2 regions of the Dactylosporangium sp. CA-139114 genome follow, and region 1 is predicted to be linked to the other one. Evidence: riboswitches for the same ligand, from Rfam matches in the RefSeq annotation. Region 1 holds a riboswitch; the other holds the start of a gene.
What was found. A riboswitch is a leader RNA that binds a small molecule or an ion and turns the genes downstream of it on or off. The one in region 1 is predicted to bind glycine.
Positions count from the first base shown of each region.

Region 1 (14,622 bases):
CTGTTGTTGTACCCCGTGTTGGGGCCCCACTCCGGAAGGTACCCAGCACCGATCTTGGTGAAGGCCTTCGACACCGGAATGGTCTCCGCGTTGCCGATGAACTGGTTGCCGCCGCGGAATATCAGCATGCCGGCGAGCGTGACGATGAAGGCCGGGACGCCGATGTAGGCGACCCAGAAGCCCTGCCACGCACCGATCACGGCGCCGACCGCGAGGCCGAGCAGGATGCCGGCCCACCACGGCAGGTTGTGGTCGCGCATCGTCTTGGCCACGATGATGCCGACGAACGCGGCGACCGAGCCGACCGAGAGGTCGATGTGGCCGGCGACGATCACCATGAGCATGCCGATGGACAGCACGGAGATGTACGCGTACTGCTGGGTCAGCGAGATCAGGTTGCCGGAGTTGAGGGTCAGCCCGTCGGTCCACCACTGGAACAGCAGGATGATCGCCACCAGCGTGAAGATCATCGTGAACTGGCGGGCGTTCGAGGTCGTGCCCCCGAACAGGTTCTTCTGGAGGTCCTTGAGTCGGCTCATCGCGTCGGCATCTTCTTCGTAGAGGTCATCTGCTTCATGAGGAGTTCCGGGTTGGCCTCACTGCGGGGGACCTCACCGGTGATGGTGCCTTCGAACACCGTGTAGATGCGGTCGCACAGACCGAGCAGCTCCGGCAGCTCCGAGGAGATGACGATGACGCCTTTGCCCTGGTCGGCGAGCCGCTGGATGATGCCGTAGATCTCGTATTTGGCGCCCACGTCGATGCCGCGCGTCGGCTCGTCGAGGATCAGCAGGTCGGGGTCGGTGAACATCCACTTGGCCAGGACGACCTTCTGCTGGTTGCCGCCGGAGAGCTTGCCGACCCCCTCGTCGACCGTGGGGGCCTTGACCCGCAGGGCCTTGCGGTACTCCTCGGCCGCCTTGTGCTCGGCCACTTCGTCGATGACGCCGTGGCGGATGATCTTCGACAGCTTGGCGGCGACCATCGAGGTCTTGATGTCGTCGAGCAGGTTGAGCCCGATGGACTTGCGGTCCTCGCTGACATACGCCAGGCCGTGGCTGATCGCCTCGGCCACCGACCTGAGCTGGACCTCCTGGCCGTCCTTGAAGATCTGCCCGGACTGGTAGACGCCGTAGGAGCGGCCGAAGAGGCTCATCGCCAGCTCGGTGCGCCCGGCGCCCATGAGGCCGGCGAAGCCCACGATCTCGCCCCGGCGGACGTTGAAGCTCGAGTTCTTGCAGACCAGCCGGTCGGCCGCGATCGGGTGGCGGACCGTCCAGTTGCGGACCTCGAAGAAGACCTCGCCGATCTTCGGGGTGTGATCGGGGTAGCGGCTCTCCAGGTCGCGGCCGACCATGCCGCGCACGATCCGGTCCTCGTTGACGCCCTCGGCGCCGACCTCGAGGGTCTCCACCGTCTTGCCGTCGCGCAGGATCGTGATGGAGTCGGCGATCTCCTCGATCTCGTTGAGCTTGTGCGAGATCATGATCGAGGTGATGCCCTGCGCCTTGAACCCGCGCAGCAGGTCGAGCAGGTGCTTGGAGTCGTTCTCGTTGAGCGCGGCGGTCGGCTCGTCGAGGATGAGCAGCTTGACGTCCTTGGCGAACGCCTTCGCGATCTCCACCAGCTGCTGCTTGCCGACGCCGATGTCCTTGATGAGGGTGTCGGGGTCGTCGCGCAGGCCCACCTGGGTCAGCAGCTCGTGCGCCTTGCGGTTGGCGGCTTTCCAGTCGTAGGCCCCGTTGCGCCGGGGCTCGTTGCCCAGGAACAGGTTCTCCGTGATCGACATGTGGGGCACCAGGGCAAGCTCCTGGTGGATGATCACGATGCCGGCCTTCTCGCTCGACCGGATGTTGCTGAAGCGGCTCTCCGAGCCCTGGTAGAAGATCTGGCCGTCGTACGAACCATAGGGGTAGACGCCGCTGAGCACCTTCATCAGCGTCGACTTCCCGGCGCCGTTCTCGCCGCAGATCGCGTGGATCTCGCCTTGACGGACCACCAGGTTGACGTCGCTGAGCGCCTTGACGCCCGGGAACTCTTTGGTGATGGACCGCATCTCGAGCAGAACCGGTGCGGTGCTCATGCCTCGAGCCCCCTTGTCACCGACATCATGTTGCCTCCGAGGGGCTACTGGAACCACTGCCGCAAGGCCAGGTTTGTTGTGACGACCAACTTATTCCAGTGTGGCGATCCTGCCCAGTCCCGCCGGTCGTTTCTTGGTAACAATCCGGCAATGATCTAGTGCCGTGGCCGCCATCGCGGCGGCCGGGGAAGCGCTCTCACGTGTCCAGGGCGTTAGCCGCGCGTGTCGGACTCTAAATCCAATTGCTTTACTAAGTCAACGGCGCGGGGCATCATGTAGGTAACGGTACGTAGGCGGGAGGCCGGGTGCGGCAAGTCGGGACAAATCTCCCCAAGGTCGGTCAGTACAACCGGGCGGTCGTGCTGGATCAGATCCAGCTGGCCGACGGGACGAGTCGCGTGGAGATCGCGGAGCACACCGGCCTGACGCCGCAGACGGTCTCCGGCATCGTGCGCCGGCTGATCGACGAGGGGATCGTGCGCGAGGACGGCGCGCGCTCGTCCAGCGGCGGCAAGCCGCGCACCGTGCTGCGCATCAACGCCGACGCCGGACGGGCCGTTGGGCTGCACTTCGACCCGGTCGAGCTGGCCTGTGTCGTGGTCGACCTGCTGGGCCGGCCGCTGGTCACCGCCCGCCGCCCGACCCCCGCCGACATGGATCCGGTCAAGGTCACGGCGGCGATGGCCGAGCTCGTGGGCGAGGTGCTGCGCGAGGCCGGGGTCGAGCGCGAGCGCGTGCTCGGCGTCGGGCTGGCCGCCCCGGGCCCGATCGACCAGTCGCTCGGCGAGGTCATCTCGCCGCCGCAGCTGTCGGACTGGACCCGGGTGCCGCTCAAGCAGATGGTCGCCGACGCCACCGGGCTGCCGGTCACGCTGGACAACGACGCGACCGCCGCGGCGATCGGGGAGCGCTGGGCGGGGGCCGGGCGGGGGGTCGCGAACTTCGCGTACTTCTTCCTCGGCACCGGCGTCGGCGGCGGGCTCGTGCTCGGCCACCAGGTCCACCGGGGCGGTTCCATGAACGCGGCCGAGTTCGGGCACACGTCGGTCACGGAGAGTGGTCCCGACTGCTATTGCGGCAACCGCGGCTGCCTCGAGAGCCTCATCAATCCGGCGGCACTCGTCGCCGACGCCCATCGGCTGCTCGCGGCCGGCGGTGAGAGCGCTCTCACGAAGCCCTTCCGGCGATCGCCGTCCACTGTGGACCACGGGGCCCTCTGCCGGGCCGCCGCCGCGGGGGACGCGCTCGCCGGGGGAGTGATCGACCGGGCCGCCGAGCGCCTCGCCGCGGTGGCGGTGAACGTGGTGAACATCGTCGATGTCGAGCTCATCATCGTCGGCGGGCACGGCATCCGGCACGTCGAGTCGCAGTTCCGCACCGCGGTGGTGCGGGCGCTGGGGGAGCGGGCCATCGCCCGGCGCATCCGCACCGTGGACGTGGCCCTGTCCCCGCTGGGCGACGACGCGGCCGTGATCGGCGGCGCGGCGCTGGTGCTGCACTCGACGTATTCGCCCCAGGTCTCGGCCCTGCTGGCCGGCTAGAGCAAGCCGGCCGGCTAGAGAAAGCGCCGCGCGCTGGACGCCTTGTCCACGGCCTCGGCCAGGGCGGTGGCGACCTCGTCCACTGTGGACGAAGATAGGCGGGTCCGCGGGATCGACAGGCTGATCGCGTCCGTCGCCGGGTCGCGCGTCGGCACCACGCGGGCCACGCACACGATGCCCTCGGTGTTCTCCTCGCGGTCAACCGCATAGCCGAGCGCCCGGATCGACGCCAGCTCGGCCCGCAGCGCGGCCCGGTCCGTGACCGTGTGCGGGGTCAGGGCCGGCAGCGGGTCGGGCAACAGGGCGTCGACCTCCTCCGGGGTGCGCGCGGCCAGCAGCGCCTTGCCCAGCGCCGTGGCGTGGGCCGGCAGGCGGCGGCCGATCGCCGAGTAGAGGCGCAGGGGGTGCGTCGACTCCCGCTTCGCCACGTAGGTGATGTCCGCGCCGTCCAGGCGCCCCAGGTGGGTCGTCTCCCCGAAGCGGGCGGCGAGATCGTCGAGGATGCCGGCGAGCAGGCCCACGGTGTCGTCGGCGTCGAGATAGGCCGCGCCGACCTGCAGGGCCCGCAGCCCGAGCCGGAACCGGGTCTGCGTCGTCTCGATCCAGCCGCGGGCCGCCATCGTGCGCAGGATGCCGTGCAGGCTGCTCTTCGGGATGTCGAGGGCTCGCGTGAGCTCCGACAGCGTCGACGGGCCGCCGGTCGCCAGGGCCTCCAGGATGTCGAGGGTTCGGTCGGCGGACTTGACGGGAGTGGTCACACGGCCTCCGATGCACTATGGTCACATGTGTGACCAACGTTCAGCATACTGAACAACACCCCGTTGTCGAAACCATCGCGGCCGGGAGGATCGTGCCCGTCGTCGTGCTCGAGGACGCCGCCGACGCCGCCGGCCTGGCCGACGCGCTCGTCGCCGGCGGCCTGGGCTGCGCCGAGGTGACGTTCCGGACCGCCGCCGCGGCCGACGCCATCCGGGCCATGGCCGAGCGCCCCGGCATGCTCGTGGGCGCGGGCACCGTGATCAACGCCGCGCAGGTCGACCGGGCCGTGGCGGCGGGCGCGCGGTTCGTCGTCAGCCCCGGCTTCAGCGCGTCCGTGGTGGCGCGCTGCCAGGAGCACGGCGTGCCGGTGTTCCCCGGCGTCGCCTCGCCGTCCGAGATCATGCAGGCCCTGGACGCCGGCCTGGACACCGTGAAGTTCTTCCCCGCCGAGCAGCTGGGTGGCGTGCCGATGGTGAAGGCCCTGTCGGCCCCCTTCCGCACCGTCCGGTTCGTCCCCACCGGTGGCGTCAACACCGCCAACCTCGCCGACTACCTCGCGGTCACGTCGGTGCTGGCCGTGGGCGGGACCTGGATGGTCGCGCCCGAGCTGCTGGCCGCCCGCGACTGGGCCGCCGTCACCAGCCGCACCCGAGACGCATTGGAGCAGGCCCGATGATCACCGTTCGACCGGCCGCCGAGTGCCGCTACGACCTCGTCTCCCTCGGCGAGGTCATGCTCCGCCTCGATCCGGGCGAGGGCCGCATCCGCACCGCCCGGCAGTTCCGCGCGTGGGAGGGCGGCGGTGAGTACAACGTGGCCCGCGGACTGCGCCGCTGCTTCGGGCTGCGCACCGGGCTCGTCTCCGCGTTCGCCGACAACGACGTGGGCCGGCTCCTCGAGGACCTGATCCTGCAGGGCGGCGTGGACACGACGTTCGTGCGCTGGATGCCGTACGACGGGATCGGCCGGACGGTCCGCAACGGCCTCAACTTCACCGAGCGCGGGTTCGGGGTGCGCGGCGCCGTCGGCGTCTCCGACCGCGGGCACACCGCGGCCGCCCAGCTGCGCGCCGGCGACGTGGACTGGGAGCACCTCTTCGGCGAGCTGGGCGTGCGCTGGCTGCACACGGGCGGCATCTACGCGGCCCTGTCCGAGACCACCCCGGACACGATCGAGGCCTGCCTGACCGCCGCCCGCCGGCACGGCACGGTGATCTCCTACGACCTCAACTACCGGCCGAGCCTGTGGAAGGCGATCGGCGGCCAGGAGCGGGCCCGCGAGGTGAACCGGCGGCTGGCCGGCCTCGTCGACGTGATGATCGGCAACGAGGAGGACTTCACCGCCTGCCTCGGCCTCGAGGTGCCCGGCACCGACATCCACGCGGGGGCGCTGGACTCGGCGAACTTCCGCACGATGATCGCGGCGGCGGTCGCGGCCTACCCGAACTTCCAGGTCGTCGCGACCACCCTGCGCGGGGTGCACACCGCCACGGTGAACGACTGGGGCGCGATCGCTTGGTGGAAAACGGCGTCCGGCGGGGAGTTCGCCGAGGCCACCCACCGCCCGGCCCTGGAGATCCTGGACCGGGTCGGCGGGGGCGACAGCTTCGCCTCGGGCCTCATCTACGGGCTGATGACCTTCGGCGACCTGAAGACGGCCGTCGAATACGGCGCGGCCCACGGCGCCCTCGCCATGACCACGCCCGGCGACACCTCGATGGCCAGCCTCAAGGAGGTCGAGGCCCTGGTTGCCGGGGCCGGCGCGCGGGTGCAGCGCTAAAGCAAAGAAGCCAGGAGCTCGATCTGGTCGGGGTCGTCGCCCCAGCAGTAGAGGACCAGCTCGTCGGCGCCGAAGTCGCGGTACGCGGCCACGGTGTCGGCGAGCTCGTTCGCGTCGGCGATCGGCTCGCCCCAGCCCTCGCGGCCGGTGAACGCGTAGTACGCCGCGATCGCCGACCGGGCCCGGGCGACCGACTCCGGCGAGCCGGCCGCGGCGTTGACCTGGCAGACCAGCCGCGGGCGACCGGGCCGGCCGGCCGCCGCCCACTGCTCGTGCACGGTGCGCACGAGACCGCCGGCCCACCCCAGCGGGGCGGCACACAGGAACCCGGCTCCGTGGCGGGCGACCCGGGCCAGCGCGGGCGGCGCGAACCCGCCGACGAGCAGTGGCGGGCCGCCCGGGGTGACGGGGGAGGGGCCGATCGGCGCGAGCGGGTATGCGGATCCGGACCAGATGGCCGCGAGGTCCGTCAGCGTCCGGTCCATGATCGCGCCGCGGCGGTCGAGGGGAACGCCCGCGGCGGCGTGGTCGTCGTCGCGGCCGCCGATGCCGACGCCGAGCCGGAGCCGCCCGCCCGACATGCGGTCCAGGGTCGCGGCCTGCTTGGCCAGCAGCGCGGTGGCGCGCAGCGGGGCGAGCAGCACCTCGGTCTGCAGCCGGATGCGGGTGGTGGCGCCGGCGAGGGTGGCCAGCGCGACGAGCGGCTCGGGGTTGTCGTAGGCGAGGCGGTCCAGCAGGGCGACGGTGGCGAAGCCGGCCGCCTCGGCGCGGCGGGCCCACTCGGGCAGGCGCGCGGGGTCGCTGACGGGCAGGCCGAGACCGATTTCCATGTGGTACTCCCAGAAGCAAGAACGGCAGCGAGCAGTGCTGTCGCCACCTCCTCCCCGCGACTGCTGCGGGGTCCCGCGCCCGTTCTGCGACGTGTCCCGGGGGCGCGGAACGCGGAGTTCCAAGGCCGACTGTACCAGCCCAACAAATCAAAATATTTACAACAATGAAATGAACACAGTCCACCGCGCCCCGCAGCGTGCTCATCCACCTGGGCACCAACGACGTGGTGCAGAACTACGACCTCGGCAACGCGCCCGCGCGCCTGTCCGCGCTCATCGACCACGTGCGCACGGCCGCGCCCGGCGCCGACGTCTTCGTCGCCTCGATCATCCCGCTGGCCGACGCCGGGCGGGAGGCGGCCGCGAACGCGTTCAACGCCACCATCCCCGGCATCGTGGCCGGCAAGGGCGCCAAGGTCCACTTCGTCGACATGCACGCCGCGCTCGGCCCCGGCGACCTCGCCGACGGGGTGCACCCGACCCGGGCGGGCTACGACAGGATGGCCGCGCGCTGGGCCTCGGCCCTGGCCGCGGTGCCCGGCTCGGCCGGCGACGACGGGGCCGCGACCACGCTGCCGGCCGGCTCCTCCATCTCGCTGCGGGCCACGACGGCGTGCTGCACCACGCGGTACGCCCGGCACATGAACGGCCTCGGCTACACCGAGACGGTGTCGTCGGGCAGTGACCAGCTCCTGCGGCAGGACGCCACCTGGCGCGTGGTGCCCGGCCTCGCGGGCGGGTGCTACTCCCTCCAGGCGAGCAACTACCCGGGCTACTACCTGCGCCACCAGAACGGCCGGGTGAAGATCAGTGCCGACGACGGCACGGCCCTGACCCGCGCGGACGCGACCTGGTGCGCGAAGACGGCCCCCGGCGGGGTGCGGCTGGCGTCCTGGAACTTCCCGGGCTCCTACCTGCGCCACATCAACGCGGAGCTGTGGCTGGCCACGCCCGGCGGCACCGCGGCCCAGGACAGCGCCGGCAGCCTGGTTGCCGACATCACGTGGGCCGTTGCCGCGCCCTGGGCCCCGTAGTACGGTCGGCCCGACAACCGCATACCGCGCTGCTCGACCCGCGACGGGAGAGTCCCAGGGAATCGGGACGCCGAAGGAGCAACTCCTCCCCGGAATCTCTCAGGCCCACGTACCGCCGCGGGAAGGCGACTCTGGAAAGCCGGGACGCCGCGTCCCGCGCCCACGGTGCAAACCGCCGGCCACCCTACGGGCGGCCGTGCCGGTGAAGCTCTCAGGCATTCGATGACAGAGCGGGGAGGCCCACCCGAGTCCTCGACCAGGGAGCCTCCGTGACGCTCAGCGCGTTCGACCTCTACTCCATCGGCATCGGCCCGTCCTCCTCGCACACGGTCGGGCCGATGCGCGCCGCCCGCCGCTTCGTCACCGGCCTGGCCGAGGCCGGGCACCTGCCGCGCACCGGCCGCGTCAAGGCGGAGCTCTTCGGCTCCCTCGGCGCGACCGGGCACGGCCACGGCTCGGCCCGGGCGGTCGTGCTGGGCCTGCGGGGCGAGGACCCGGCGACCGTGGACACCGGGACCGAGGTGGCGCTCGACGGGCGGATCGCGCTGCTGGGCGAGCACGACATCCCCTTCAGCGCCGACGCCGACCTGGTGCTGCACCGCCGCCGCAGCCTTCCCGAGCACCCGAACGGCATGCGCTTCACGGCCTGGACCGAGGCCGGCGAGGAGCTGCTCACCCGCACCTACTTCTCCGTCGGCGGCGGCTTCGTGGTCGGCCCGGACGGCGCGGTCGCCGAGGCCGAGGTGCCGGTCAAGTTCCCGTTCACCACCGGCGCCGAGCTGCTCGCGCACTGCGAGGGCCGCTCGATCTCCGACGTGATGCTGGCCAACGAGCTGGCCTGGCGCTCGGAGCCGGAGATCCGGGCCGAGCTGCTGCACATCTGGTCGGTCATGCGGGAGTGCGTGCACAACGGCTGCACCCGGCCCGAGGGGGTGCTGCCGGGCGGGCTGAAGGTGCGCCGGCGGGCGCCGCGGCTGTTCGCCGACCTGAGCGAGAAGTCCGACATGTCGGACCCGCTGCACGTCATGGACTGGCTGAACCTCTACGCTCTGGCGGTCAACGAGGAGAACGCGTCCGGCGGCCGGGTCGTCACCGCCCCGACGAACGGCGCGGCCGGCATCATCCCGGCGGTGCTGCACTACTACACGAAGTTCGTGCCGGGCGCGGACGACGACGGCGTGGTCCGGTTCCTGCTCGCCGCCGCGGCCGTCGGGATCATCATCAAGGGCAACGCATCCATCTCCGGGGCCGAGGTCGGGTGCCAGGGCGAGGTCGGCTCCGCCTGCGCGATGGCCGCCGCCGGGCTCTGCGAGGCCCTCGGGGGCACGCCCGGCCAGGTCGAGAACGCCGCCGAGATCGGCCTCGAGCACAACCTCGGCCTGACCTGCGACCCGGTCGGCGGGCTGGTGCAGATCCCGTGCATCGAGCGCAACGCGATCGCGAGCGTCAAGGCGGTCAACGCGGCCCGGCTCGCGCTCAACGGCGACGGCGCGCACCACGTCACCCTCGACAAGGTCGTGCGCACCATGCGCGAGACCGGGCGGGACATGTCGGTGAAGTACAAGGAGACCGCCCGGGGAGGCCTTGCCGTCACCGTGATCGAGTGCTGATGCGAAGCTGTGCGGCATGGCGTTCGGCGCGATGGCGAGGATCGGTCGGTTCTGCTTCCGGCACCGCTGGTCGGTGATCGGGGTCTGGCTGGTGGTGGTCGTGCTCGGCGGGCTCACGTTCGGGCCGGTCTTCAGCGCGATCGCGGACGCGAGCAACCCCAGGCACGTCGAGGCGATCGACGGGCTGGACGCCATCGCGACCGGCAACGACTCCAGCGGCACCGTCGTCGGCCTCGTCGGCCACGTCGACCCGCAGGCCCCCGCCGTGCGCACCGCCGTCGGCGCCGCGGCCGCCGACCTGGCCCGGTCGGCCGGCGTCACCGCGGTGGACACGCCGTTCTCGGTGCCGGCCGCGAAGGCCCCCGCCTACCTGGCCACCGACGGGCGCGGCCTGCTGGTCGTCGCGACCCTCGCCAAGCTCGACATCGGCGAGCGCGACGCCGTGCTGGACACCCTGCGCACGCGGCTGCACCGGCTCGACGCCGAGCTGGCCGCGGCGGGAGTGCCGGACGCGACGGTCGAGGTCGGCGGCAACCCGGTGCTCAACGCCGACGTGCGCGGGGCCCAGAAGCGCGACCTCGCCCGGGCCGAGCTGGTCTCGCTGCCGCTCACCCTCATCGTGCTCGTGTTCGTCTTCGGCGGCCTCGTCGCGGCCGGCCTGCCGGTGCTCGCCGCCGCCGTTTCGGTGGCCGCGTCCATGCCGCTGCTGTGGGTGTTCAGCCGCGTCAGCGACCTCGACCAGAACGTCGTCACCGTGGTCACGCTGCTCGGGCTCGGCCTGTCGATCGACTACGGGCTGCTGCTCGTGGCCCGCTACCGGGAGGAGGTCGCGGCCGGCTTCGAGCCCCCGGAGGCGATCGGCCGGGCCTGGGCGACCGCCGGGCGGACCATCTTCTTCAGCGCGCTCACCGTCGCCGCGGCCCTGTCCGGCCTCATGATGTTCTCGATCCACCAGCTCGGCGCGCTCGGCGCCGGGGGCGTGTCGATCGCCGTCGTCGCGATGCTGGCCGCGCTGACGTTCACCGCGGCGCTCATCGGCCTGTTCCACCAGCGCATCAAGCCCCGCGCGAAGCAGGCCACCGTCCGCGACGGCGAGCGGGGATTCTTCGCGAGCCTGTCGCGGTTCGTCCAGCGCCGCCCGGTGCTCATCGCGCTCGGCACCACCGTGCTGCTGCTCGCCGCCGGGTCACCGCTGCTGGGGCTCACGCTCAAGCTGCCCCGGCTCGAGGGCGTGCCGCGCAGCATCGAGTCGGCCCGCGTCGCCGACGAGCTCGGGTCGCGCTTCGGCCGCGCGTACCGGCCGGTGGTGACCGTCGTGGCCCGTACCGATGCCGCATCGCTCGACGCGTATGCCGCCCGGTGGGCGTCCGACCCGGCGGTGGCCGGCGTGCAGCCCGCCAAGGCCGCCGGACCGGGGGTCGCGACGGTCGATCTCGCCCTGCGCGGCGGGTCCGAGGACGACGCGGCCCAGGGGCTCGTGCACCGGCTGCGCGCCGACCGGCCCGCCGGGGTGCAGTCGTGGGTGGTCGGCGACGCCGCGATCCTCATCGACCTGGTCGGGCTCATCGCCGGCGACCTGCCCGGCGCGGTGACGGTGACGCTCGTGGCGATGGTGCTGCTGCTGTTCGCGATGACGGGGTCCCTGGTCGTACCCGTGAAGGCCGTGCTGGCCAACGTGGTGTCCCTCGGGGCCACGTTCGGTGTGATGGTCGCCGTGTTCCAGCACGGCTGGGGATCCGGAATCCTGCACACGCTCACCGTCGGCGGGCTGGACCCGTTCGTCGTGGTGATCGTGTTCGCCTTCGCGTTCGGGCTCTCGATGGACTACGAGGTCTTCCTGCTGGGGCGGATCAAGGAGTACGTCGAGCGCGGCGACGACACCGACACCGCCGTGCGCCGAGGCCTGCAGCACACCGGCCGGATCATCACCTCCGCCGCGCTGCTCATGGTCGTGGTCTTCGCCTGCTTCGCCGCGGCCGACCTCGGCCAGATCGAGCAGGTCGGGATCGGGCTGCTCACCGCCGTCGTGGTCGACGCGACCGTGGTGCGCTGCCTGCTCGTACCGGCGACGATGACGCTGCTCGGGCGCTACAACTGGTGGGCGCCCGGCCCGCTGCGGCGCCTGCACGCGCGCATCGGGCTGCGGGAGCACGCGCTGCCCACGGCCGCGCCCGCCCGGACCGCGGAGCCGGTCGCCATCGATTAATGTGACGATCATGTCCGCCCCCGCAAGCGCCGAGGAACGCCACGCGACCTGGCTGGAGCTCTTCTTCGACCTCGTCATCGTCGCCGCCGTCGCCCAGCTGGCGCACCTGCTGCACGAGGACGTCACGTGGGAGAAGGTGCTGCTCTTCGGCGTGGCGTACTACGCGATGTGGAGCGTGTGGACCGCGTTCACCCTCTACGCGAACGTCACCGGCATCCGCACCCGCCAGCGGGCCATGCTGCTGGCGATGTTCGGCATCGCGGTGATGGCCGCGTCGATCCCGCTGGTCGAGCGCGACCAGCCGGCCGCGTTCGTCCTCGCGTACGTGTACTGCCGCTTCCTGAGCATCAACTCGTTCAAGCGCGAGCACCGGATCGTGACCGAGTGGCCCGGCGTGCAGCAGGCCGTCGGCGTCATCCCGTGGATCGCGTCGCTGGGCTTCGAGACCCCGACCCGCTACTGGCTCTGGCTCGCGGGCATCGCCCTGGACCTCGTCTTCTCCATCGCCCGCGCCCGCGACCCGCAGGCGCTGCTGGCCGAGGAGCGCCGGGACCGCGAGCGCTCGCTGCGCCGCCACCACCGCGAGGCCGAGATCGCGCAGCTGGACCGGCTCGAGGCCGCGCGGCCCGACCGGCCGCACCTCGGCGAGCGCCTCGGCCTCTTCGTGATCATCGTGCTCGGCGAGGCGGTCGCCCAGCTCGTCAACGCCGCCGCCGGGGTCGAGGACTGGCGCAGCGGCCTGTGGTTCGTGGTCGTGCTCGGCTTCGGGCTGCTCGTCGCGCTGTGGTGGCTCACGCTGCGCTACGGCCCGAGCGCCGCCCCGACCTACGGCATGCGGGTGTTCACCCTGCGCCTCACCATGCCCGCGCACTACCTGACGACGGTGTCCATCGTCGTCATCGCGGCCGGCCTGGGCTCGGCCGCCGCCCACCCGCAGGGGCACGTCGAGACGGCGACACGGCTCGTGCTGTGCACCGGCGCGGCCCTGTACTTCCTGACCGCGACGGCGATCGGCGCGCGCGGCGGGGCGAGCTGGCGGTGGGTGCTGGGCTGGGGCGTGCCGTCGGTGCTCGTGTGCGTCGCGGCCGGGATCTTCGGCGGCCCGCTGCCGGCGGCGGGGCTGCTCGGCGTGGTGCTGGCCGCCGCCCTGTGGCACATCGCGTACCGCCGGGTCAGTGGGGTCTCAGCGGCCGGTCCGCACGACGACCCGGCCGAGGTTGCGCCGGCGGGCGACGAGGTCTAGCGCCGCGCCGAGGTCGTCGAGCTCCTGGTAGCGGGGGCTGATCCGGCCCGCGGCGAGCAGGTCCCACAGCTCGGCCCGCCACCCGTCCACGACCGCCGGCCGGAGCCGGTGCCACAGGCCGACCGTGAACCCGGTGACCGTGCGGCCCCCGCCGAGCAGCTCGCCCGCGTCGAGCGTGCCGCCGCCGGCGCTGAACGCCACCAGCCGCCCGAACGGCCCGAGCGCGCCGGTCCCGCGCCGCAGCACGTCGCCGCCCACGCCGTCGAGCACCACGTCGACGGGCGCGCCCCAGTCCTCGTCGTAGGTCGCGCACTCGTCGGCGCCGCACGCGCGCACGAATCCGGCCTTGCCGCCCGGCCCGGCCACGCCGACGATCCGCTGCGCACCGAGGGTTTTCGCCAGTTGTACGGCCAGATGCCCGACCCCGCTCGCCGCCGCCGTCACGAGCACCGATTCCCCCGCCCGGAACCCGGCGGCGCGCAGCGCCCCGAGCGCGACCAGCCCGCCGCGCACGACGGCGAGCGCGGTCCCCGCGTCCGGCTCCTCCGGGATGCGGTTGACGAGCCCGGGCACGCCGATCACCCGCTCGCCGTAGGCCCCCGCGAACACCACCCCGCCGACCCGATCGCCGGGCGCGAACCCGTCGACCCCGGCCCCGGCCGACTCGACGCGCCCGACGATCTCGCCGCCGGGGTCGGCGCCCGGATCGTCGCGGAGCACGCGGAGGAGCGCGACCCCGACCCCGGCCGCCTCGACGCGGATGACCAGCTGTCCCGCCGCCGCTTCCATCGACACCCCCTAGACTTCAACGGTGTTGAAGTCTCTGCGATACTCGGGCGTGCCGTCAAACCGATTGGACCGCGACCGGGTGCTGGCCGCCGCCCTGGAGCTGCTGGACGCGGACGGGCTGGAGGCGCTGAGCATGCGCCGGCTGTCGTCCGCGCTCGGCGTGCAGAACGGCGCGACCTACTGGCACTTCCGCAGCAAACAGGCGCTGCTGGAGGCCATGGCCGACGCGCTGATCGCCGGGGTGGCCGCGGGCGGGCCGCCGGTGGCCGAGCTGGCGCGGCGGCTGCGGCGGGCGCTGCTGTCCCGGCGCGACGGGGCGCTGCTGTTCTCGGGCCGCTTCTTCCCGCTGCCGAACGCCCTCGCCTACGGGGAGGCGATGATCGCGGCCCTGCGCGCGGGCGGCCTCGGCGCGCGGGAGGCGGCGTGGGCGGCGGACACGGTGACGTACCACGTGATCGGCCACGTCATCGAGGAGCAGATGGCCGCGTCCCAGCCCGACCCGGCCGCCGCGGCCGGGCGCCTGACCACCGCCGTCGACCCGGCTCGGCACCCGAACCTGGCCGCGGCGCTGCCGCACGTGGCGGCGCCCCACCCGGAGGAGCACTTCGAGTTCGGGCTGCGCATCGTGCTCGCCGGGATCGGTGCCGCGTGAGCGCCGGGGTGTGGCCGCTCGGGGATCTCGTCGTGCGGCGGGTCGGATTCGGCGCGATGCGGTTGCCGCAGGTCGGGGCGGCCTTCGACCCGCGGG
Region 1 covers NZ_CP192080.1:2,821,441-2,836,062, forward strand. The annotation lists gene mmsB (multiple monosaccharide ABC transporter permease) at 1-539, opposite strand, end outside; gene mmsA (multiple monosaccharide ABC transporter ATP-binding protein) at 536-2,083, opposite strand; gene ACQP2P_RS12790 (ROK family transcriptional regulator) at 2,389-3,624, shown strand; gene ACQP2P_RS12795 (IclR family transcriptional regulator) at 3,639-4,382, opposite strand; gene eda (bifunctional 4-hydroxy-2-oxoglutarate aldolase/2-dehydro-3-deoxy-phosphogluconate aldolase) at 4,412-5,059, shown strand; gene ACQP2P_RS12805 (sugar kinase) at 5,056-6,162, shown strand; gene ACQP2P_RS12810 (LLM class flavin-dependent oxidoreductase) at 6,159-6,992, opposite strand; gene ACQP2P_RS12815 (AbfB domain-containing protein) at 7,190-8,026, shown strand; glycine riboswitch at 8,061-8,151, shown strand; glycine riboswitch at 8,156-8,257, shown strand; gene ACQP2P_RS12820 (L-serine ammonia-lyase) at 8,296-9,636, shown strand; gene ACQP2P_RS12825 (MMPL family transporter) at 9,653-11,842, shown strand; gene ACQP2P_RS12830 (low temperature requirement protein A) at 11,853-13,085, shown strand; gene ACQP2P_RS12835 (zinc-binding dehydrogenase) at 13,026-13,874, opposite strand; gene ACQP2P_RS12840 (TetR/AcrR family transcriptional regulator) at 13,897-14,526, shown strand; gene ACQP2P_RS12845 (aldo/keto reductase) at 14,583-14,622, shown strand, end outside.

Region 2 (14,622 bases), 1.0 Mb from region 1:
CGCTGCTCATGGTGGACCCGAACTCGGCCCGGTGCCGCGCCGGCTGAACGGGGGCTCGTGCAGCAGGGCGATCGTGAAGTCCGCGCCCTGCGGGTGGTAGGCGTGGTCGATGCGCCACCGATCGGTCAGCGCGGCCGCGAACCGCATCAGGACCGACGGGTCGGCGTAGAGCTCGTCGGGCGCTCGGGCGGCCGCCGGGCGGTTCGCGCTGAGGAAGTTCGCGGCCACGGCCCGCCCGGCAATGTCGTACGCGTGTTCTAACATGCCGAGGTAGTAGAGCGGGTCGTCCGGGTCGGCGAACTGGAAGACGCCGCTGAGGAACACGTAGTCGTGGCGGCCCGCCGGGGTCTCGGTCACCGGCAGGAGCGAGACGTCCGGGACGCCGCGGGCCGTGGCCAGCTCGACCATGGCCGGGTTCAGGTCGGCGCCGGTGTAGTGCAGGGGGAGGCGCATGGCGCGGAGGTGGAAGTACAGGTCGCCGGGGCCGCAGCCCCAGTCGAGCACGGTGCCGCCCGTGTAGCCGGCGGCGCCGGTCAGGGCCTCGAAGCGGACGCGCTGCAGGTCCTGGCTGCCCCAGCCGGCGGCCCGCCACGTGGGCCCGTGCAGCCCGAGCCCCGCGTGGAAGGCGGCGATGGTCCCGGCCCGGCCCGGCGGTCCTTCCGGCGACCCTTCCGGCGGCCTGCTCGGCGGCGGCCCGGTCATCGGGACAACCGGGTGCGGATCAGCAGGTCGTTCAGCGCCGGGGCGGCCGACGGGGTCGCGGGCAGCCGCGAGGTGTCCCGCGCCGACTCCAGCTGCACGGTCAGCCGCGCCACGTCCGCGGCCAGGGTCTCCGGCGCGACCAGCGACGCGGGCAGGGCGTGGTGCTCGCCGGCCTTCTTGGCCTCGATCAGGTCCGGGACGTAGGGGAGGGTGTTGAGCACGCGCAGGTCCGGCTCGATCTCGCCGGTGCGCATCAGGTGGATGCCGGTGTGCAGGACCCGCAGGGTGTAGAGGGCGGGCTTCAGCTCGCCGGTCTTGGCGTACAGCAGCCACTGGCCCGAGGCGAAACCCAGGTAGTGCCGGGCGTGCTGCGGGGTCAGGCAGTGCGGGGCCAGGGCCTTGAGCTCGTCGTGCAAGGGGCTGGTGCGGATGACCAGCGGGGAGAGCAGCTGCTCCAGGACATAGCCGTTCGGGCGCAGGAGGAGGCGGATGAACTTCGCCAGCTCCTGGCTGACGATGTCCAGCTCCATGCCCTCGCGCTCGCCGCCCATCTCCACCGTGTCCGGGCCGGTGTCCAGGCCCACGACCTCGTCCAGCGGCAGGAGGTGGCAGGCGCGCAGGTCCAGGTCCGAGTCGACGGATGCGAAGCCGTAGAGGTGGGCGCCGCTGACCGTGGCGAAGGCGAGGGGATACGGGTGCTCGTCGGCCACCGCGCCGGCCCAGTCCGGGATGCCGTCCGGCGCCGGGGGCTGAGCGGCCCGCACCGGCCCGGGCCGCGCGAGCGCGGCCGTTCGCAGTGCGAACAGGAAACGCTCGACCGCCTCCCGGTCCGGCTCCTGCGGCAGCGTCGACGCCGACTCGGCGGCGGCCAGGCCGGCCGCCAGCGACGCCGCCAGGGACTGGAAGTCCTCCCAACCCAGCTCGCCGCGGCGGATCGCCAGGAGCTCGTCGCGCCAGGGGGCGACGTCCACCAGGACCTCGCCGGTGCGCAGGACGTGGGCGCCGGCGCGCAGCAGGCGGGCCATGTGCATCGCCTGCTTCCAGCGGACCTCGCCGGTGCGGGCGCGCACCGAGGTGAGCGTGTTGAGCTGGTCGCGGGCGTAGTCGCCGTAGCTGCGGGCGGCGCGGCGGGACAGGAACGCGGGGCGCAGCGCCAGCAGCGCGCGGCCGGCGTCGGTGACGTGCTCGACCAGCGGCGACCACAGGCACTCCCACACCGTCGGGTTCGCCGCCAGGGCCAGGGTGCAGGCCCGCTCGACCTCCCACGAGAACTGCTCCGGCAGCGGCCCCTCGACGTGGCTGGGCGGCTTGTCCAGCGACCAGAAGGCGTCGCTCGGCGTCTGGAACACGCCCCGCCGGTCGGTGTCGGAGTCCGGGCCGTCGAGCCCGTAGGCGCGGGAGCCGACCACCGCGGAGTAGATCGTGTGCTTCGCCACGATGGTCAAGTCCTGCACTGTTGGTAGGGTAGTCGTGCCGGCAATACCCGCGCGGGAGAGACCGCTGTGCAGCACGAGCAGCGGCGCCGAAGGGGCAAATCCTCCCCGGAACCTCTCAGGCAAAAGGACCGCGGCGGGTTGGCACCTCTGGAGTCTGCGACAGAGGGGGAGGAGCGCACGTTCGCCCCCTGTCCCGCGATCCGCCCAGAGAGTGTGGCCCATGACCAGTTTTGCCGCGCGGCACATCGGCCCGAGCGCCGACGAGCAGGCCCGGATGCTCAAGACCGTCGGATACTCCACGGTCGAGGACCTCATGACCGCCGCCATCCCCGGCTCGATCCGCTGGCACAAGCCGCTGGACCTGCCGCTCGCCGCGTCCGAGGCCGAGGTGCTGGCCGAGCTGCGCGCCCTCGCCGCGGCGAACCGGACCCTGGTGTCGATGATCGGCCTCGGATACCACGGCACCCACACCCCGCCGGTGATCCTGCGCAACGTGCTCGAGGACCCGTCGTGGTACACGGCGTACACGCCGTACCAGCCGGAGATCTCCCAGGGCCGGCTCGAGGCGCTGCTGAACTTCCAGACCGTCGTCGCCGACCTCACCGGGCTGCCGGTCTCCGGGGCGTCGCTGCTGGACGAGGCGACCGCGGCCGCGGAGGCGATGACCCTCGCGCGGCGCTCGTCGAAGGTGAAGTCCGAGGTGTACGTCGTCGACGCCGACGTGCTCCCGCAGACCCTCGCCGTCATCCGGACCCGCGCCGAACCGCTCGGCATCGAGGTGCGCGTGCTCGACCTCGCCGTCGAGGAGCTTCCCGAGGCGTTCTTCGGGCTGCACCTGCAGTACCCGGGCGCCTCCGGGGCCGTGCGCGACCACGAGGCCCTCATCGCCCTCGCCCACGAGCGGGGCGCGATCGCCACCGTCGCCGCCGACCTGCTCGCCCTCTGCGTGCTGCGTGAGCCCGGCGCGATCGGGGCCGACGTCGCCGTCGGCAGCGCCCAGCGCTTCGGCGTGCCGATGGGCTTCGGCGGCCCGCACGCCGGGTACATCGCGGTCCGCCAGGGCCTCGAGCGCACCCTGCCCGGCCGGCTCGTCGGCGTGTCCAAGGACGCCGGCGGCGCCCCCGCCTACCGCCTCGCGCTGCAGACCCGCGAGCAGCACATCCGCCGCGAGAAGGCGACGAGCAACATCTGCACCGCGCAGGTGCTGCTCGCCGTCGTCGCGAGCATGTACGCCGTCTACCACGGCCCCGACGGGCTGCGCGAGATCGCCGCGCGGACCCACGACATGGCCGTGCGCCTCGCCGCCGGGCTCAGCTCGGGCGGGGTGACCGTCGAGCACCGGGCCTTCTTCGACACGGTGACGGCGGTCGTACCGGGGCGGGCCGGCGAGATCGTCGAGGCCGCCGCGGCGCGCGGGATCAACCTGCGCCTCGTCGACGCCGACCGGGTCGGCATCGCCTGCGACGAGACCACGACGTTCGGGCACCTGCGCGACGTGCTCGCCGCCTTCGGCCTCGCCCACGCCGACGTCACCGCGCTCGACACGGCCGACACGGTCCCGGCGCCGCTGCGCCGCGCGTCGGACTACCTCACGCACCCGGTGTTCAGCAGCCACCGCTCCGAGACGGCGATGCTGCGGTACCTGCGCCGGCTCTCCGACAAGGACTACGCGCTCGACCGCGGCATGATCCCGCTGGGCTCCTGCACCATGAAGCTCAACGCGACCACCGAGATGGAGCCGATCACCTGGCCCGAGTTCGCGAACGTCCACCCGTTCGCGCCCGACGCGCAGACCCAGGGGTACCGCCGCCTCATCGCCGATCTCGAGCGCTGGCTCGCCGAGGTCACCGGCTACGACGCCGTGAGCCTGCAGCCCAACGCCGGATCGCAGGGCGAGCTCGCGGGGCTGCTGGCGATCCGGGCGTACCACCACGACCGCGGCGACACCGAGCGCGACCTGTGCCTGATCCCGTCCAGCGCGCACGGCACCAACGCGGCCAGCGCCGTCATGGCCGGGATGCGGGTCGCCGTGGTCGCCTGCGACGAGCTCGGCAACGTCGACCTCGCCGACCTCGACCGCAAGATCGAGCAGCACCGCGACCGGCTCGCGGCCATCATGGTCACGTATCCGTCGACGCACGGCGTGTACGAGACCGGCATCGCCGAGCTGTGCGGGAAGGTGCACGACGCCGGCGGCCAGGTCTACGTCGACGGGGCCAACCTCAACGCGCTGCTCGGCTTCGCCAAGCCCGGGCAGTTCGGCGCCGACGTGTCGCACCTCAACCTGCACAAGACGTTCTGCATCCCGCACGGCGGCGGCGGCCCCGGCGTCGGGCCGGTCGCGGTCCGCGCCCACCTCGCGCGCTTCCTGCCCTCGCACCCGTTCCTCGCCGCGGACGCGCCGGTCGGCCCGGTCTCGGCGGCGCCGTTCGGCTCGGCCGGCATCCTGCCGATCCCGTGGGCGTACCTGCGGCTGATGGGCCCCGACGGCCTCGCGAAGGCGACGGCGACGGCGGTGCTGGCGGCCAACTACGTGGCGGCCCGGCTGCGCGAGCACTACCCGGTGCTCTACAGCGGCGCGGAGCACCTCGTCGCGCACGAGTGCATCCTGGACCTGCGGGGGATCACCAAGGCCAGCGGCGTGACCGTCGCCGACGTGGCGAAGCGGCTCATCGACTACGGCTTCCACGCCCCGACGATGTCGTTCCCGGTGAGCGGGACGCTCATGGTCGAGCCGACCGAGAGCGAGGACCTGGGCGAGCTGGACCGCTTCTGCGACGCGATGATCGCGATCAAGGCGGAGATCGATCGGGTGGCGGCGGGCGAGTGGCCGGCCGGGGACAACCCGCTCGTGAACGCGCCGCACACGGCGGCGGTGGTGACGGACGACTCGTGGGAGCACGCCTACCCGCGGTCGGTGGCGGCCTACCCGACGGCGGCCTCGCGCGAGGCGAAGTACTGGCCGCCGGTGCGCCGCATCGACGACAGCTACGGAGACCGGAACCTGGTGTGCTCCTGCCCTCCAGCCTCCGCTTACGAAGAGTGACTTCCCCGTAGCTACGGAGTGTTACCGCGGCGCGGCGCCCACCAGCGTGTGCGGCGCCCAGCCGCGGTGAGGCTCGATCACGGAGCAATCGGGCAGAAGCTCTCCGGTGTCCTCGAAGACGATGACGCCGTTGCAGAGCAGGCTCCACCCCTGCTCGGGGTGGCTCGCGGAGACGCGGGCGGCCTCGCGGTCGGTGTCTTCGGCGGTGGGACAGGGGGGCTGGTGCTGGCAGAGCATCGGGGGTCTCCGATTTGAGAGATTCAATTGAGGTCTGTGGGGTTCTTCACATGACCAGTGATGCACGCTACTACGGCCAACGACACTATTCCGAACATGTGACGGCACAACTTGGGGATAATCCACCCTTCGTATGAGCACACTAGGACCGGTCGTCGGGTATGAGCCCGGGACAGTGGATCTTCACCCGCCCGGGTTACCCGGCGCGTGTAGAGCCCGCGTCTGGGAGCGCTCCCGCCTTGAATGGTATTCCCGGGACGGCGGAGACCCTCTTCAATTACTGATCGAGTTCGCCGCGTCGCACGGCGTGCATTTTGCGGATCTCTCGGCGTCACCCACCGTCACCGACGCGTTCACCTGTGGGATTTCGGTCCTCCTGTCGCCACCCTCCGTGACCCCGTCGCCGGCACCCTCCGTGCCGGATCTGGTGGCGGTGGCGTACTCGCACGGCCCTCGCCGGTCACCCGCGCCCGGGACAACTGTCGCCTATTCGTCACCCGGAACCATGAACGTTGCACCGGCCCCGGCTGCGGATTCTCCGGATTCGGGGCGACTTGCCTCTTCATGCACATGGCGCGAATCGGCCCCGCCCCGTGCTGCCGATTCCCCGGGCGTTTCGGAAATATCCGATTTTTCGGCTGGTTCACCGGGGGGTGTCGCCTTCCTCGGCCCGTGGACGCCGAGCTGGACCGAGGCCGAGCACGCGGCGGCGGTCGGCGGCGTGCGGGCGGCGATCGCGCGCGGCGACGTGTACGTCGTGAACCTCGTCGGGCACACCAGCGCCCCGTTCGGGATCGGCCTTGGCCTTGGCCCCGGTGGCAGCCCCAGCAGCCCCAACCCCGGCCTCGGCGGTAGCCCCAACCCCGGCCCCGGCGGTAGCCGCGGCCCCGGCTCCGGCCTCAGCTCCGGCTCCGGCTCCGGAGGCAGCCTCGGCCCTGGTCTCGGCGCCGGCCCCGGGCCCGCGCTCGCGCGTGTCGCGGCCCTCCCGGGCGCCCGCTACGGCGGCGTGCTGCGCGGCGAGCGCTGGTGGGTCGCCTCGGCGTCGCCGGAGACGCTGGTGGCGGTGGCCGGCGGCCGGGCCGTCACCCGCCCGATCAAGGGCACCCGCCCGGCGACGGCACAGGGCCGGGCCGAGCTGCTGGCCTCGGCGAAGGAGCGCGCCGAGCACGTGATGATCGTCGACCTCGAGCGCAACGACCTGGGCCGGGTGGCCGAGGTCGGCTCGGTGCGCGTCGACGAGCTGTTCGCGCTGCGCCGCTGGTCGGGCCTGTGGCAGGCCGAGTCGACGGTCAGCGCGCGGCTCGCGCCGGGCGTGGGCCTGGCCGAGCTGCTGGCCGCGGTCTGGCCGGGCGGCTCGGTGACGGGCGCGCCGAAGCTCGCCGCGATCGACGTGGCCACGCGCCTCGAGCCCGTCGGCCGCGGCCCGAGCATGGGCGCCTGCGGGTGGATCGGGCACGGGGCGCCGGGGCCCGGTGCGCCTTTCGGCCGCGTCGAGGTCGACCTGGGCCTCACGATCCGCACGGTGGCGGTCGCGGATGGCCGGGCGCACCTGTGGGCCGGCGGCGGGATCGTCTGGGACAGCGACCCGGTGGCCGAGGTGGCCGAGGCGGCGGCGAAGGCGGCCCCGATCAAGCGGGCGCTGCGCGGCTGGTGACCGCGGCGGGCTCGTCCGGGGACCGCGACCGGGCGGCCCAGGTGGTCGGAGTGGTCGGATCGAGGTCGTCGAAGTGGTCGAGGTGGTCGGAGTGGTCGGGGTGGTCGGGGTGGCGGCGAAGACGGACCTGTTCGAGCGGGCGCTGCGTGGTTGGGCTGGTGACCCCGCGGCCTCGCGGATGCATGCGGGTCGGTCGGCCGGGGCTCATCTTGCTTACCTAAGCTTACCCTCCGCCACCTAACTGATCATGGCGGTCGATCCGGAGCGTCGAAGGGGTCGGCACGCTCAGTGGTGGTCGCGGCGCAGCGAGATCTGGAAGGCGCGGGAAGCCGGGCCCGCGGCCTCGTCGAAGGACGCGAACAGGGTGCACGACAGCGGGGCGTCCGGCGTGGTGATGCGGTGCGCGGTCACGTGGGGGGAGTCCCAGTGCACCCGCGGCAGGTTCGCGCTCGGGCCGAAGCACGCGTCCAGGTCGGCCCGGGTCAGCGACGGCTCGGCGAAGCGGACCTCCACCGAGGCCAGGCCCGCCCGGTCGTTCATGAACAGCTGCAACCACGCGGTCCCGGGCGGGCTGGGCTGCACGAACAGGCGGCCCAGCTCGTCCTGGGTCGGGGCGGGCAGGCCCAGCAGGTCGGCGACCTCGGCGGCGTGCTCCGTGGTCACGCCGCACACGCGGCGGGCCCAGGTGCCCAGCAGCTCCGCCGTCACGGGGCGGGCCACGAGGTCCAGCAGATGGGTCGGGAGCGGCGGCCGCCGCCACGGCCGCGGCCAGTCGTCGAGATCGGCCAGCTCCGCGCCGTCCACGATGAGGGTGTAGACCGGCTCCGCCGGGAAGTCGTTGACGCGCACGGTCAGCGCGCGGCCGTCGACCTCGGCGTGGTACGGGAACTCGCCGTCGCCCGAGTGCTCCCACGCGATCGGGCGCTCGGTCAGGGCGGTCGGGTCGGTCATGACGGGGTTCCCCTGGTGCGTGTCAACCGGACGAGAAACGGCAAAGCAGACCCCGACAGCGTAGGCGGTGTCTGCAAACCCACAGTTGAGGGCCGTCACACTCACCCCGCATCCCGCCCATGGGCCGATAGCGTTGGTCACGCTATGCGCCGTTACATCATGTGGTCCGTCGGGCTCCTCGCGTACGCCGTCGCCGTCTTCCACCGCTCCTCCCTCGGCGTCGCCGGGGTCGAGGCCGCGCAGCGTCTCGGCGTCGGCACGGCGCTGCTGTCCACGCTCTCCGTGGCCCAGCTGGCCGTGTACGCGGCGATGCAGATCCCGGTCGGTGTGCTGCTGGACCGGTTCGGCTCCCGCCGGCTGCTCGCCGCCGGTGGCGCGCTCATGCTCGCCGGGCAGCTCGTGTTCGCCTTCGCCGGCGACGTGGGCACGGCGATCGGCGCCCGGGTGCTCATCGGGGTCGGCGACGCGATGACGTTCATCAGCGTGCTGCGGATCGTCGCGATGTGGTTCCCGCCCCGCCGCAACCCGCTCATGGTGCAGCTCACGGGCATGCTGGGGCAGCTGGGCGCGCTGTCGTCGGCGGTACCGCTGGTGCTCCTGCTGCGCCACGCCGGCTGGACGGCGACGTTCCTCGGCGCGGCCGGGCTGGGTGCCGTGGCGGTCGTGCTGGTCCTGGTCTCCCTGCGCGACCAGCCCGAGACCGCGGAGACCGCTGAGGCCGCCGAGACCGCCGGCGGCCCGCCGCGCAAGCTCGGCCTGCGGCACTCCTGGGACCACCCGGGCACGCGGCTGGGGCTGTGGACGCACTTCGTCACGCAGTTCTCCGGCTCGGTGTTCGCGCTGCTGTGGGGGTATCCGTTCCTGACCCAGGGCGAGGGCCTCGCCCCGGACACCGCCGCGGTGCTGCTGTCGCTGCTCACCGTCGGCGGCCTCGTGATGGGCCCGGCGATCGGGCACTTCTGCGGGCGGCTGCCGTACCACCGCTCGACCCTCGTCCTCGGCATCGTCGGCGCGTCCGCGCTGGCCTGGACCGTGGTGCTGCTGTGGCCGGGGCGCGCCCCGCTGTGGCTGCTGACCGTGCTGGTGCTGGTCCTGACGGTGAACGGGCCCGGCTCGATGATCGGCTTCGACTACGCGCGCTCGTTCAACCCCGCGGACCGCATCGGCGGCGCGACCGGCATCGTGAACGTCGGCGGGTTCGCGGCCTCGATCGTGCTCGTCATCGCCGTCGGCGTGATCCTGGACGTGCGGACGGCGCCGGGCGCCGAGCACCCGACGCTGTCCGCGTTCCGCTGGGCGTTCGCGGTGCAGTACCTGCTGTGGATCGCCGGCGCCGTGCAGGTCTACCGCTACCGCCGCACCACCCGCCGCAGGATCGCGGCGGACGACCTGGCGCTCGCCCCGGCCTAAGGCGCGAGCGTCCGCCACAGGAACTCGAACGCGAGGGCCCACTTGAAGGCCAGCTGCGCGTTGTCGGCCGCCCCGCCGTGGCCGCCCTCGATGTTCTCGTAGTACGTGACGTTCTTGCCGTGCTCGCGCAGCCGCGCCACCATCTTGCGCGCGTGCCCGGGGTGCACCCGGTCGTCGCGGGTCGACGTGGTGATGAGCGTCGGCGGGTACGGCACGGCGTCGCGCACGTTCTGGTACGGCGAGAACAGCGAGAGGTAGGCCCAGTCCTCGGGGTCGTCGGGGTCGCCGTACTCGGCCATCCATGACGCCCCGGCGAGCAGCAGGTGGTAGCGGCGCATGTCCAGCAGCGGCACCGCGCACACGATCGCGCCGAACAGCTCCGGGTAGCGGGTCAGCATCACGCCCATGAGCAGCCCGCCATTGGAGCCGCCCTCGGCGCCGAGCTGCTCGCGGGTGGTGATGCCGCGCTCGACGAGGTCGCCGGCGACGGCCGCGAAGTCCTCGTAGGCGCGGGGGCGCCGCTCGCGCAGGGCGGCGCGGTGCCAGGCGGGCCCGTACTCCCCGCCGCCGCGGATGTTCGCCACGACGTAGGTGCCGCCGCGGGCGAGCCAGCCGCGGCCGATGATCGAGTTGTACGTCGGGACGCGGGACACCTCGAAACCGCCGTAGCCCGACAGCAGGGTCGGGCCGGGTCCGGCGCCGGGGCGCCCGACCACGAAGTAGGGCACCTGGGTGCCGTCGGCCGACGTGGCGAAGAACTGCCGGGTCTCGATGCCGTCGGTCTCGAAGTACGCCGGGCCCTGCTTGAGGATCGTGGGCCCCTCGGCCGACCCGAGCACGCCGTGGCGCAGCGTCGGGGGCAGGGTGAAGCCGCTGGACAGCAGCAGGTACTGCTCGTCGGCGTCCTGGTTCGTGGTCCACACGTCGGTCTGGCCGAGCTCGGTGCCGAGCACCTGACGGCGCCACTCGCCGTCCGCGAAGGACAGCAGCTCCAGCCGGCTGCGCACGTCGGCCAGCAGCACCAGGATCAGGCCCGTGCGGGTCCACTCCGCGTAGCTGAGCGAGGTGTGCGGGTCCGGCGTGAAGAGCGGGGTGAGCGTGCGGTCGCCGGACAGGTACGACTCCAGCCGGGTGATGAGCAGGGTGCCCGCCGGATGCGTCACGCCCGCGACCGGCCAGTCGGTGCGGACCCGCACCAGCAGCCACTCGCGGTGGATGTCGACGCCGGCGTCCTCGGGGACGTCGAGCTCGGTGAGCTCGCCGTCGACGAGCAGGTACCGCCGGGCGTTGAAGAAGTCCGTCGCCTGCCGGACGATCGCGCGGCGGCCGTCGACCGACGGGTCGGAGGTGGCGCGGACGGACACGTCGTCGGGGGAGCCCTCGAACACGACCGGCGCGTCGGCGACGGCGGTGCCGCGCCGCCAGGCCCGCACCTGGCGCGGGTAGCCCGAGGAGGTCATCGATCCGGGGCCGGTGTCGGTGCCGACGAAGATCGAGTCGGCGTCGATCCAGCTCACGCTGCTCTTGGCCTCGGGCAGCTCGAAGCCGTCCTTGACGAACTCGAGCGCGTCGAGGTCGAACTCGCGCACCACGGAGGCGTCGGCGCCGCCGCGCGAGAGCGCCACGAGGCAGCGGTGCTCCCCGGCGAGCGGGCCGGTGCGCAGGTAGGTGGCGCCCTGCCAGACCCAGTTCTCGCCCTCGGCCTCGGCGAGCGCGTCGAGGTCCAGGACGGTCTGCCAGTCCGGGGTGCCGCCGCGGTAGGACTCGAGCGTCGTGCGCCGCCAGAGGCCGCGGGGGTGCCCGGCGTCCTTCCACAGATTGTAGACGCGCTCGCCGTGCCAGGCGATCATCGGGATGCGGTCGTCGGCGTCGAGCACCGCCCGGATGCCGTCGCGCAGGGCGGCGAACCGCTCCCCGCCGGTCAGCGCGGCGACGGTCTCGGCGTTGCGCTCACGGACCCACGCGAGCGCCTCCGGGCCCTCGACGTCCTCGAGCCACAGGTTGGCGTCGTCGAGCGGCGGGTTCAGGTCATCGTCGTCCGGCATCCGATCAGTCTGACCGAACGGCGACGGGTTCGGCGACCCGTTCCCGCGCCGACGCCGAGTGTCCAGCGCGACAGGGGCGTCGGATGTGGCAGCGGTACCGTCAGCGCGAACGGGGCCGCGACCGCGGGGCCGGCGATGAGCATCCGGGCCGGCGACCAGGCCTGGATCGGCAGCGGGATGGACCTGGCCAGGGCGCCGGCGCTCGGGTGCGGGGCGGCCGCCCCGCCGGCGCTGAAGGCGAGCAGGTAGGGCAGGTCCGGCAGCGGCGACGCGGTCACGTGGCCCTGGCGGCCGACCACGGCGTGGCCGAGGTCCCCGGCGAATGAACGCCAGGTTCACCCCGGGCAGCACGATGACGACGTCCAGCAGCGGGTACAGCCCGGCCGGCAAGTGCGGAGAGGGTGCCGACGAGCGGGAACGCCGGCCCGGGCAGCACATCGGCCCGCCCGCGGCGCGGTGGCCGTGAGCCCGAGCCCGAGCCCGAGCCCGAGCAGGCCGATCCAGAGCCGGTCCCGCACCATGAGCCGGTGATCGGCCGGGTTCGTCCCGAGTTGAGGTTGTTTCTTGCGCACCACGCAAAGTTGCTGATCCGGCACGTTTTGCTACGCTGGTGGGATGGAACCGGGCCTGCGGGAACGCAAGAAGCAGGCGACACGGCGGGCGCTGGCGCTGGCCGCGCTGCGGCTGAGCGTGGAGCGCGGCTTCGACGGCGTGCTTGTCGAGGACATCGCGGCCGAGGTGGGCGTGTCGCCGCGCACCTTCAACAACTACTTCTCCTCGAAGGCGGAGGCGATCTGCGCCCTGGCCGTGGACCGGGCCCAGCGGGCCGGGGCGGCGCTGCGGGCGCGGCCGCCGGGCGAGCCGCTGCGCGCCGCGATCGAGGCGGCGATGCTGGCCGAGTTCGGTGGCGGGGCGGTGCCGGAGCACGTGCCCGACCGGGTGTGGTTCGCGGGGCTGCGGATGGTGCTGGCGACGCCGGCGATGCAGGGGGAGTATCTGCGCGTGCGGGCGGCGATGCAGGACGCGCTGTCGTCGGCGATCGCGGAGCGGCTCGGGCTGCCGCCGGCGTCGCTGCTGCCCGAGGTGGTCGGCGGGGCGGTGGCGGCCGCGTGCGACGCGGCCACGCACCGCTGGCTGCACGCGGACCCGCCGGTGCCCCTGCAGCCGCTGGTCGAGGAGGCGCTGCGGCACCTCGCGGAGTTCTGAGCGCCCGCCCGGTCGCTCAGCCCAGGGTCGTGAGCCGCTCGCCGAGGTCCGTGTGGCGGTAGTGCAGGCGGCGGCCCGACCTGGCCGCCACGATCAGGCCGGCGTCGCGCAGGGCGGTGAGGTGGTGCGACGCCGTGGCCGGGGCGAGGCCGAGCCGCTCGGCCACGTCGCCGGTGCTGGCGGGGTCGGCCAGCAGGGCGAGCACCGCGGCCCGCGTCGCGCCCAGCAGCGCCGCCAGGGGCTCCGGGGGCGCCGGCGGGGCGGCGAACAGGGCGCCCAGGGCGCGCGGCGGATACCACAGCGCGCGCCCGGCGGCCGAGTCCATGATCCAGGCCTTCGTGCCGGTGAAGGCGGTCGGCAGCAGGAACAGCGGGTGGCCGTCCAGGGACCACGGCGGGTACTCGGCGTCCTTGAGGTAGTCCAGGCGCGGCACATCGTCGCCGCGTGCGAGGCGTCGCTGCGGCGGCTCCGCACGGATCGCATCGACCTCTACCAGATGCACCACGTCGACCGCGGCACGCCGTGGGAGGAGATCTGGCAGGCGATGGACGTGCTCGTCGCGCAGGGGAAGGTGGTGTACGTCGGCAGCTCCAACTTCGCCGGCTGGCACCTGGCGGGCGCGCAGGCCGCGGCGATCCGGCGGCACTCGCTCGGGCTGGTGTCGGAGCAGCTCAAGTACAGCCTGCTGACCCGGGCCGTGGAGCTGGAGGTGGTGCCCGCGGCGCAGGCGCTGGGCATCGGGCTGCTGCCCTGGTCGCCGCTCGCGCAGGGGCTGCTGTCGGGGGCGCTGCGCAAGCACCGGGACGCCGCGGCCGGGCGGACCACGACCCACGCGGCCGCGCGGGTCGCCGAGCACCGGCACGTCCTGGAGGTGTACGAGGCGTTCTGCGAGGACCTCGGCGTGCACCCGGCGACCGTCGCCCTCGCGTGGCTGCTCGCCCGGCCGGGGGTGACCGCGCCGATCGTCGGGCCGCGCACGCCGGAGCAGCTCGACCACGCGCTGGAGGCCCTCGGCACGACGCTCACCGATGACGCTGAGGAGCGGCTGAACGCGATCTTCCCGCCGGTCGGCAACGGGGGACCGGGGCCCGAGGCGTGGGCCTGGTGATCTGTCGGGCGAATCGTTTGCGCAGCTCACCGGCCGTACGACAGCGCTGAGGAAATCCTGTCGGGCGTTCGGCGCGTTCTCGTGGTCAGGCCGTGACTTTCCGTTGCCGGCGGCGCATCGTGATCATCGGAAGCTCCATGGACGGGGAGATGGTTGATGAGCAAAACGAGAGCGGGCCGGCGCTGGAGTGCGGCGGCCGCGATGGCGACGCTGGGGCTGTTCGCCGCGGCCACCCCGGCCGCGGCGGCACTGCCCGGGGATGGCACGGCCGTGAGGAAGGCCGGCGGCGGGTTCCTCGCCGACGAGTGGCCGACGAGCGCCGGCACGACACTGAAGAGCGTCCGGTCGATCGTGCGGGCCGACACCGGCTCGGCGGCGCCGCTGACCGGGCAGGGCGTCGGTATCGCGCTGGTCGACACCGGCATCGCGCCGGTGACCGGGCTGCCGGCCGGGCAGGTCGTGAACGGGCCCGACCTGTCGTTCGAGTCGCAGTCGGCGCAGCTGCGCTACCTCGACACGTTCGGCCACGGCACGCACATGGCGGGCATCATGGTCGGCAACGACCCGGCCGGCGGTACCGTCGGCCTCGCGCCCAAGGCCAAGGTGACCTCGGTGAAGGTCGGCACCGCGACCGGCGCCGCCGACGTCACGCAGATGATCGCGGCGATCGACTGGGTGGTGCAGAACCGCAACTACGACCCGGCGAACCCGATCCGGGTGATCAACCTGTCGTACGGCACGGCGGGCATGTCGGCCGCCAGCGTCGACCCGCTGATGTACGCGGTCGAGCAGGCGTGGCAGGCCGGGATCGTGGTCGTCATCGCGGC
Region 2 covers NZ_CP192080.1:3,850,048-3,864,669, forward strand. The annotation lists gene ACQP2P_RS17490 (hypothetical protein) at 1-47, shown strand, start outside; gene ACQP2P_RS17495 (class I SAM-dependent methyltransferase) at 7-702, opposite strand; gene ACQP2P_RS17500 (nucleotidyltransferase domain-containing protein) at 699-1,433, opposite strand; partial or broken gene ACQP2P_RS17505 (nucleotidyltransferase domain-containing protein) at 1,482-2,147, opposite strand; glycine riboswitch at 2,181-2,279, shown strand; gene gcvP (aminomethyl-transferring glycine dehydrogenase) at 2,359-5,184, shown strand; gene ACQP2P_RS17515 (DUF5999 family protein) at 5,206-5,421, opposite strand; partial or broken gene ACQP2P_RS17520 (aminodeoxychorismate component I) at 6,083-6,211, shown strand; partial or broken gene ACQP2P_RS17525 (chorismate-binding protein) at 6,365-7,075, shown strand; gene ACQP2P_RS17530 (hypothetical protein) at 7,361-8,026, opposite strand; gene ACQP2P_RS17535 (MFS transporter) at 8,171-9,436, shown strand; gene ACQP2P_RS17540 (prolyl oligopeptidase family serine peptidase) at 9,433-11,481, opposite strand; gene ACQP2P_RS17545 (hypothetical protein) at 11,460-11,759, opposite strand; gene ACQP2P_RS17550 (hypothetical protein) at 11,804-11,947, shown strand; gene ACQP2P_RS17555 (TetR family transcriptional regulator) at 12,097-12,687, shown strand; gene ACQP2P_RS17560 (ArsR/SmtB family transcription factor) at 12,704-13,012, opposite strand; partial or broken gene ACQP2P_RS17565 (aldo/keto reductase) at 13,106-13,795, shown strand; gene ACQP2P_RS17570 (S8 family serine peptidase) at 13,952-14,622, shown strand, end outside.
Region 2: another riboswitch for glycine. It lies ahead of gcvP (aminomethyl-transferring glycine dehydrogenase); the one in region 1 lies ahead of ACQP2P_RS12820 (L-serine ammonia-lyase).